2 regions of the Bradyrhizobium sp. AZCC 2289 genome follow, and region 1 is predicted to be linked to the other one. Evidence: predicted binding sites of a transcription regulator. Region 1 holds the regulator's gene; the other holds the start of a gene.

Region 1 (4,192 bases):
AGATCCGGCGGTCGGCGGCGACCACATCACCATCACGGAGGCCGCGAAAACCGGCCGGCACATCCGCCCCGCCGGCGTCGATTTCCGCGAGGGCGACGTGCTGCTTGCCGGGGGAAGCCGCCTCACCGATCGCGACCTCTCGCTCGCCGCCGGCATGAACTATCCGGAACTCGCCGTCCGCCGCCGCCCGAAGGTCGCGGTGCTGGCGACCGGCGACGAACTGGTGATGCCGGGCACCATCCCCGGCCCCGGCCAGATCGTCTATTCCAACGGGTATGCGCTCCGCGCGCTGGCGCGGGCCGAGGGCGCCGAGACTATCGACCTCGGCATCGCCGCCGACACGGTCGCGGCCACCACCGAGGGCATCCGCCGGGCCCGCGCATCCGGCGCGGACATCCTGATCACCACCGGCGGCGCCTCGGTCGGCGACCACGACCTCGTCAAGCAATCGCTGGAGGCGGAGGGCGTCACCATGGCGTTTTGGCGGATCGCGATGCGGCCGGGCAAACCGATGATGCATGGCCGGCTCGGCGCAATGCGGGTGATCGGCCTGCCCGGCAATCCCGTCTCCTCCTATGTCTGCGGTTTTCTGTTTCTGGTGCCGTTGATTCGGGCGCTGTCGGGCCGCGCCAGCGTTCATCACACCAGAGAAGCGGCGCTGCTCGGCCGCGATCTCGCCGCCAACGACCAGCGCGAGGATTACTTGCGCGCCCGCCTCGAGGAGCGCGCGGACGGCGCGCTGATCGCAACCCCGGTCACCCATCAGGACAGTTCGCTGCTCGGGAATCTCGCTGCGGCAAGGGCACTTGTGATACGTCCGCCGTTTGCACCCGCAGCCGGTGCCGGCGCGCCATGCGAACTCCTGCGTTTGCCGGAGTGAAGCGCCGGGCGGCACGTTCCGGCAAAACCGGGTCGCGTTCACCGGAAATTAAGTGGTTGCGGAACATGTATCGAACATATAGTGTCCGTTCATGATTTGTTTCGAGACCTTGTGTCTAGGAATGGGAGTTTCGGACTTCCGATATCGGACTCCCGATATCGGACTCCCGATCTCAGGGAATCGAAGACGCGACCAACCGGGGGAATGCTCGAGATGCTTACGCGCAAACAGTATGAACTTCTGCGTTTCATCAACGAAAGGCTGAAAGAGGCTGGCGTACCGCCCTCCTTCGACGAGATGAAGGATGCGCTCGACCTGCGCTCGAAGTCCGGTATCCACCGACTCATCACCGCGCTGGAAGAGCGCGGCTTCATCCGCCGCCTGCCCAATCGCGCCCGCGCCATCGAGGTCATCAAGCTGCCCGAGTTGTCGGGCAGCGGTAACGGCAACGGCCGCCGCGGCTTCACCCCAAGCGTCATCGAAGGCACGCTGGGCAAGGTCCGCAGCTCCGGCGCCGGTGCTTCCGAGGACGACGGCAACCGCCCGGTCGCGGTGCCCGTGATGGGCCGGATCGCCGCCGGTACGCCGATCGAGGCGCTGCAGACCCGCAGCCATACCATCAGCGTGCCGCCGGATATGCTCGGCTCCGGCGAGCACTACGCGCTCGAAGTGCGCGGCGATTCCATGGTCGACGCCGGCATTCTCGACGGCGACATGGCGCTGATCCAGCGCAACGACTCCGCCGACACCGGCGATATCGTGGTGGCGCTGATCGACGAGGAGGAAGCCACGCTGAAACGCTTCCGCCGCCGCGGCGCCTCGATCGCGCTCGAGCCGGCCAATACCTCCTACGAAGTCCGCATCCTGCCGCCGAACCGGGTCAGGATTCAGGGCAAGCTGATCGGGCTTTACCGGAAGTATTGAGACCGGAAGTATTGAGCGGACGCGCTGGTCCGCTTTCGATTCCCTGCAAGGGGCGGATTATCCACCCCTGATGGATGGTCCTTCGGCAATCGCAAGGATTATCCGCGGCCCAGTCCGGCGCTAGATCCTCGGCACGCAAGCAACGAAGCGCACCCGCTTCGTCGAAAACAGCGTGCAACACGAGGAGACAACCATGCGCAAGACCATTTTGACGGTTCTGGTTTCGGCATTGATTGCCGCATCGACGTCGCAGTTCGCTTCAGCGGCCGAACGGCACCGCGCCAACAAGGCGAACCGCGTGGTGGCCGGCGAGCAATTCCGCAACGCCAATAATTCGGTCGCCGCCCCCGCGCCGTCCGGCTGGGCTTACAGCGGCTTCTCGGCACCCGCCGGCCACTGATCAACTCGGACACGAAAAGAGGCCCCGGCGGAGTCGGAGCTTTTTTTTGCGCGCCGCGCTCCCACGGTTCGAACCGAGCGCGTGTTAGCGCGTTTGTGATCTGACAAGCCTACGCCAGCCGCACAATTGCCCACAAAGGCGCGTATGCTGTGTCTACTCTGATATGGGCCTGTTGCCTCAACAGGAGGCACGGGTCGGCTATCTCGAATGAGGAGCATCCGATGTGTGACTATAGTCTGCACGCTATGGCGACGCGCCCCGCCAAGGTCGGAGAGACGCTGATCACCACGACATTCCGCGGCACATCGACCCGCGGATTTGCATCAGAGAGCGAACCCAACGTCGCGGTCTGCATGCTTCCCGGAACCGAACTGGCGTTTGCCGAAGACGTCAAATACGACAACCGGTGGATCTGGACCCGGACCGTCGGCTTCCGCGTCGGCAAGTTCAACATGATCGATCCGCATGTTCGGGAACGTCACCATGACGCGGTCGAGTTTCCGGACGGAAGCTTTGTGCTGGTGACGCAGCTCTGCGAGGGACAGCGGGTCAGCGTACTGCAATTGCCGGTGACGGTGACTCATCCGATCACCGAGCGCGCGGCGCCGGCCGTCGAAACGCCTCCAGCGACGTCGATCTCGATCGGCTGATCCTTCGCCGCCGGTTCCGGCCGGCGAGCGTTGCGACGCGCGGTGAGTGAAATGGTATTGGAGCGCCTCCGGGACGCAATCCGGGGGCGCAAGAAGAGCTGTACGTCGCCGAAAGATGCCAAGAAAGGAGTGATCGGTGGTCACCAAGATCACTTGGCAAAAAGCCGGGCACGTCACCGAGCCCGGCCGATACATGTTCAGGTTTGGATGGCTTAACGTCGCGGCAGAGGATCTGGCGATCTGGGAACAATTTCCGGATGCGACGTTTACGCTGGTCCAGATGCCGGCGGGGGCGGCGGACGGCATGGAGGAATTTCATCTCGGCGCGTTCGAAGTGCCGGCGCATCCCTTACCGGACAGACAGTAAAAGCGCTCCCCATAGCGTTTTCGAAGAAAACCCGTCAAACCAAAGACTACTCGTCGTTTTCGAAGAAAACGCGTCAAACGAGACTCTACTCATCCGCCTGCACATCGGCCTCCGCCGGTGTTGCATCGATGGCGCGCGCTGCAGCCAAGCGCGGCGCGACAATCGTTGTCTCGGCCTCGCCCTCGCCGGCCACCCCCGGTGACCACGGCCGATCGAGACCCCTGGGCTTGACCGCATCGATGGTAAATCCGTCGCGGCTTCGCCGCAACGCCAATGCGCCTTGCCGCCGCAGACGCTCGAGGCCGATGACCGAAGCGGCGCACGAAGCGGGCGACTGCCGCGCGCTCACCACCAGCGCTGCGCGCTCGCAATCGTCGGCAAAAGCCTCAGGCCGCAGCGCCAGTGCGACCAACGCGCCGCCGGCCGCCCCGGTCACGCAGCCCGCGTCATCGCATGAGGCGCCTTCCGCCAGCGAGGCATCGGTCGAGAGGCGCGCGTCGGCATCCGCCGCCAGCCACTCCCTGACCAAAAAGGCATCCTTGGCCGTGCGCATCAGGTGCAGCCGCCCATCGGCGCCGCGGACGCCGACATTGCGGCCATCGGCGGAAATCAGGATATCCGGCTGCGGCACCCTGACGGCCCACACGACCGCGACCAGCAGCAAAGCTGCCCCCGACCAGCGCAGCGGCGTGCGGAGCAGCCCGAACAGGATGATCGCAGCACTCGCCGTGATCAGCGGGCCGATGCCGAACGCGGCCATACGGCCGACCGCGCCGGGTAGCGCCGCGACCCATTGCGTCACCACGATCATCCAGTCGATGCCCGCTCCCATGATCGCCCAGAACACGCCGTCGAAACCGAACGGCATCGCAACCAGGCCGAGCAGCCCCGCCGGCATCACCACCGCCGACACCACCGGCATCGCGGCGAGATTGGCCAGCAGGCCATACGGCGTCACGCGATGAAAGTGA
Region 2 (4,192 bases), 700 kb from region 1:
GACTTCCTTGCCCCACTCGTAAGGCGTAACCTTCTTCTTCAGACCCGCCTCGAAGATATTGCGATTGTTCTTGAACAGGCCCTGCATGCGTCCGGCGGGCGCGCGGCTCATCTCGCCATCGTCCATCCAGAACTTCCACTCGGTCGCGGGCACCAGCACTTCGGCATTCGGGAATGCGGGCGTGCCGTCCGCGGTCAGCAAACCGTTCACGTGGTCGCCGTGGAAGTGCGAGATCACCACCAGATCGACCGCCTTGGGATCGAAACCCGCGGCAACGAAATTATCGGCGAACAGGCCGTTGGCGCCCTTGCTGTTGGCTTTGGATACCGCGCCGTTGCCGGTATCGATCACGACCAGCTTGCCGCCGGTATTGATGACCAGGGGCGCGAAATGGATCGTCATCATGTCGGGCGGCATGAACGCCTTCACCAGCGCGGCGTTGACTTCGTCCTTCTTCGCGTTGGTGATGAAGGAATCTTCCAGCTTGAAGACGTTCTTGCCGTCGGAGACCACCGTGACCAGGATGTCGCCGACCTTGTAGCGGTAGTAGCTCGGCGCCTGCTTGTCGGCGACCGGCGCTGCGGCCTTCGCGGGAGCGGCTGATAACAGGGGCGCAGTGGCGATTGCGGCGGCGCCGGCGAGTGCGTGACGTCGAGTCAGTTCCATAGGTATCCTCCCAGTGAGACGATAACGGCGATGCGGGATTCCCCGCCCTTTGTTGCGCGGCGGGATTTTACCAGCGTTTCGACGGTAACGCGATGACGCTGTCTTTGGGGGCTAACCCCCGCATCACAGGGTTATTCCAGCCGCGCCCGGCGCGCTTCACGCCACGCGCCAAACCCATTCGGCGATCTGCGCGATCACGTCGCCAAACAGCAATAGCGCGGCCGACCAGACCAGCGCCGAGACGAAATTGGCGACCTGAAACGGCCAGTACGACATCTCGAAAATGCCGGCAGCGAGCGGCACCGAGGCCCGCAACGGTCCGAAAAACCGCCCGATGAAAATGCTCGGCACGCCCCAGTTTTTCACAAACGCCTCGCCGCGCGGCAGGATCTCCGGGTAGCGCGACAGCGGCCACATCTGCGCGACGTGTTCCTTGTACCTGTAACCGAACCAGTAGGAGACCCAGTCGCCGAGGGCTGCGCCGATGCCGCCGGCGATCCAGACCGGCCAGAAGCTGATGCCGCTGGCGCCGATCAGGGCGCCGATCGCGACCAGCGCGCCCCAGGCCGGAATCAGCAGCGATATGAATGCGAGCGACTCGCCAAATGCCAGCACCAGCACGATTGGCGCGGCCCAAACCTGGTGGTTGCGCACGAAATCAGCCAGAGCGTGCGCGAAATCTTCCATCGTATCAAAGCCTTCCCGCCCCGTTGATGGCTTGAACCTTTCTGCGGGTTCCGAGCCTAACCACAGGTAAGCCAGCCCGTTGCGTGACTTCAAGTCACAAAGGCGGGCACGGGGCGTGATGTCAGTCGGCTTTCCTACCCGCCCGGCGTGCAACTCTCCAACAGGACAAGGAATTATCGGATGATCGGATCGTTGATGATGTGCGTGAGCGTCGTGGTTCTACTGGTCGGAATGCTCGCCGGCATCGCCATGGGCATCCAGCAAAACTTCACCCTGGCGCCGGCGCACGCGCATCTGAACCTCATCGGCGGCGTGCTCTTGTTCCTTTTTGGGCTGTATTACCGCCTGATTCCGGCGGCCGGGACGACCATGCTGGCCAAGGTGCAGGGTTGGCTGCATATCGCAGGCGCGATTCTGTTCCCTGCAGGCGTCGCCCTGGTGTTGCTCAAGGGGCCTTCGGCTGAGGCCGCGCCAATCCTGGGATCGCTGATTGTGGTCGCGGCGATGACATTGTTCTTGGTCATTGTGTTCCGGACCTCGCGGGCCTAAGGCCGGCTCCCTATTTGAATCGCCGGGCCCGGCGCTGGTCGCCGGAGCCCGGCCGTCACCTTTTCAACCCATCCGTGGCATAGTTAGAGCAACCGATTCGCTGCGCCAGCCGCGCGCAATACATGAAGAACTATGTCCAAACCATTGAAATCTCCTGCAAAGGCTAAATCCGGCAACGATCTGTTCGGGGCCCCGGAACCCAAGGGGCGCGCCCCGCTCAAGGTCGCGGCCCGCTCGGGCAGCGCCGAGGCCGGCTACACCGCGGCCGACATCGAGGTGCTCGAAGGGCTTGAGCCGGTGCGCCGCCGGCCCGGCATGTATATCGGCGGCACCGACGAAAAGGCGCTGCATCACCTGTTCGCCGAAGTCATCGACAATTCCATGGACGAGGCCCTGGCGGGCCACGCCACCTTCATCGAGGTGGAACTCGGCGCCGACGGGTTCCTGACCGTCAGCGACAACGGCCGCGGCATCCCGGTCGATCCGCACCCGAAATTCCCGAAGAAGTCCGCGCTCGAAGTCATCATGTGCACGCTGCATTCCGGTGGCAAATTCGACTCCAAGGTCTACGAGACCTCGGGCGGTTTGCACGGCGTCGGCGTCTCCGTCGTCAACGCCCTCTCCTCACGGCTCGAAGTTGAGGTGGCGCGCAGCCAAAAACTCTACCGGATGAGTTTCGAGCGCGGCCAGCCCAAGGGCAAGATCGAAGACCTCGGCAAGATCAACAACCGCCGCGGCACCCGTATCCGCTTCAAGCCCGATACTGAGATTTTCGGCGCCAAGGCGGCATTCAAGCCGCAGCGCCTGTTCAAGATGGCGCGCTCGAAAGCGTATCTGTTCGGCGGCGTCGAAATCCGCTGGCGCTGCGACCCCGAGCTCTTGAAGGGCATCGAGGACGTTCCGGCCGAAGATACCTTTCACTTCGCGGGCGGCCTGAAAGATTATCTCGCCGCCGCGGTTCACGCCGACACGCTGGTGCATCCGGATATCTTCTCCGGCAAATCCGGCCGCAACGGCGCCCACGGCGCCTGCGAATGGGCTGTCGCGTGGACGGCGGACGCCGACGGCTTCCTCTCCTCCTATTGCAACACCGTGCCGACGCCGGACGGCGGCACCCATGAATCCGGCATGCGCAGCGCGATGCTGCGCGGCCTGAAGGATCACGCCGAGCGCATCGGCCAGGGCAAGCGCGCCGCCTCCGTCACCTCCGAAGACGTGATGGTCGGGGCTGCCGTGATGCTCAGCGTGTTTGTGCGCGAGCCTGAATTCCAGGGCCAGACCAAGGATCGGCTCGCCACCGCCGAAGCCCAGCGCATCGTCGAGCAGGCGATCAAGGATCCGTTCGACCACTGGCTGTCGGGCAATCCGCTGCAGGCCAACAAGCTCCTGGATTTCGTCATCGAGCGCGCCGACGAACGGCTGCGCCGCCGCGCCGAAAAGGAGATTTCGCGCAAGACCGCGGTGAAGAAACTGCGGCTGCCCGGCAAGCTTACCGATTGCACCAACAGCGCGCAGGAGGGCTCCGAGCTCTTCATCGTCGAGGGCGACTCGGCCGGAGGCACCGCCAAGCACGCGCGCAACCGCCAGACCCAGGCGATCCTCCCCTTGCGCGGAAAAATCCTCAATGTCGCTTCCGCCGGCAAGGACAAGCTGACAGCGAACGTCCAGCTCGCTGACCTGATGCAGGCGATCGGCTGCGGTACTGGCGCGCATTACCGCGAAGAGGATCTTCGCTACTCGCGCATCATCATCATGACCGACGCGGACGTCGACGGCGCCCACATTGCGTCGCTTCTTATCACCTTCTTTTACCGCCAGACGCCGCGGCTTATCGATGAAGGGCATCTCTATCTCGCGGTGCCGCCGCTCTACAAGCTGACCCATGGCAGCAAGACGGTGTACGCGCGCGACGAGGCTCACAGGGATCAGCTTCTCAAGAGCGAATTCAACGCCAACGCCAAGGTCGACGTCAGCCGTTTCAAGGGCCTCGGCGAAATGATGTCGGCGCAGCTCAAGGAAACCACGATGGATCCCGCCAGGCGCACGCTGTTGCGCGTCGTGCTGCTGGCCGACGACCGCGAAGGCACCGCCGATTCGGTCGAGCGGCTGATGGGCACCAAGGCCGAAGCGCGGTTCGCCTTCATCTCCGACAAGGCCGAGTTCGCCAGCGACGATTTGCTGGACGTTTAGGCTGCAAAATCCGGGCTTCGCGGGTGTTTTGGACGAATTTCAACCCAAAAGCCCGCTTTTGGCTCGATTCAGCGCGATTTACGGCCCTTGCTGCCGGTTC

Evidence for each region. The regulator LexA, encoded in region 1, represses DNA repair genes until DNA is damaged. The targets are predictions, from matches to a motif close to TGTTCNNNNTGTGTTCNG.
Region 2: parE (DNA topoisomerase IV subunit B) is a predicted target of LexA. The motif match lies at 2,017-2,034, and genes of this name have one in related genera.

Annotation. Positions count from the first base shown of each region.
Region 1 covers NZ_JAZHRY010000001.1:10,050,390-10,054,581, forward strand. The annotation lists gene V1289_RS47315 (molybdopterin molybdotransferase MoeA) at 1-880, shown strand, start outside; gene lexA (transcriptional repressor LexA) at 1,094-1,804, shown strand; gene V1289_RS47325 (hypothetical protein) at 1,998-2,204, shown strand; gene V1289_RS47330 (hypothetical protein) at 2,426-2,854, shown strand; gene V1289_RS47335 (hypothetical protein) at 2,991-3,221, shown strand; partial or broken gene V1289_RS47340 (ComEC/Rec2 family competence protein) at 3,307-4,192, opposite strand, start outside.
Region 2 covers NZ_JAZHRY010000001.1:9,350,613-9,354,804, reverse strand. The annotation lists gene V1289_RS43850 (MBL fold metallo-hydrolase) at 1-666, opposite strand, end outside; gene V1289_RS43845 (DedA family protein) at 823-1,353, opposite strand; gene V1289_RS43840 (hypothetical protein) at 1,534-1,902, shown strand; gene parE (DNA topoisomerase IV subunit B) at 2,035-4,092, shown strand.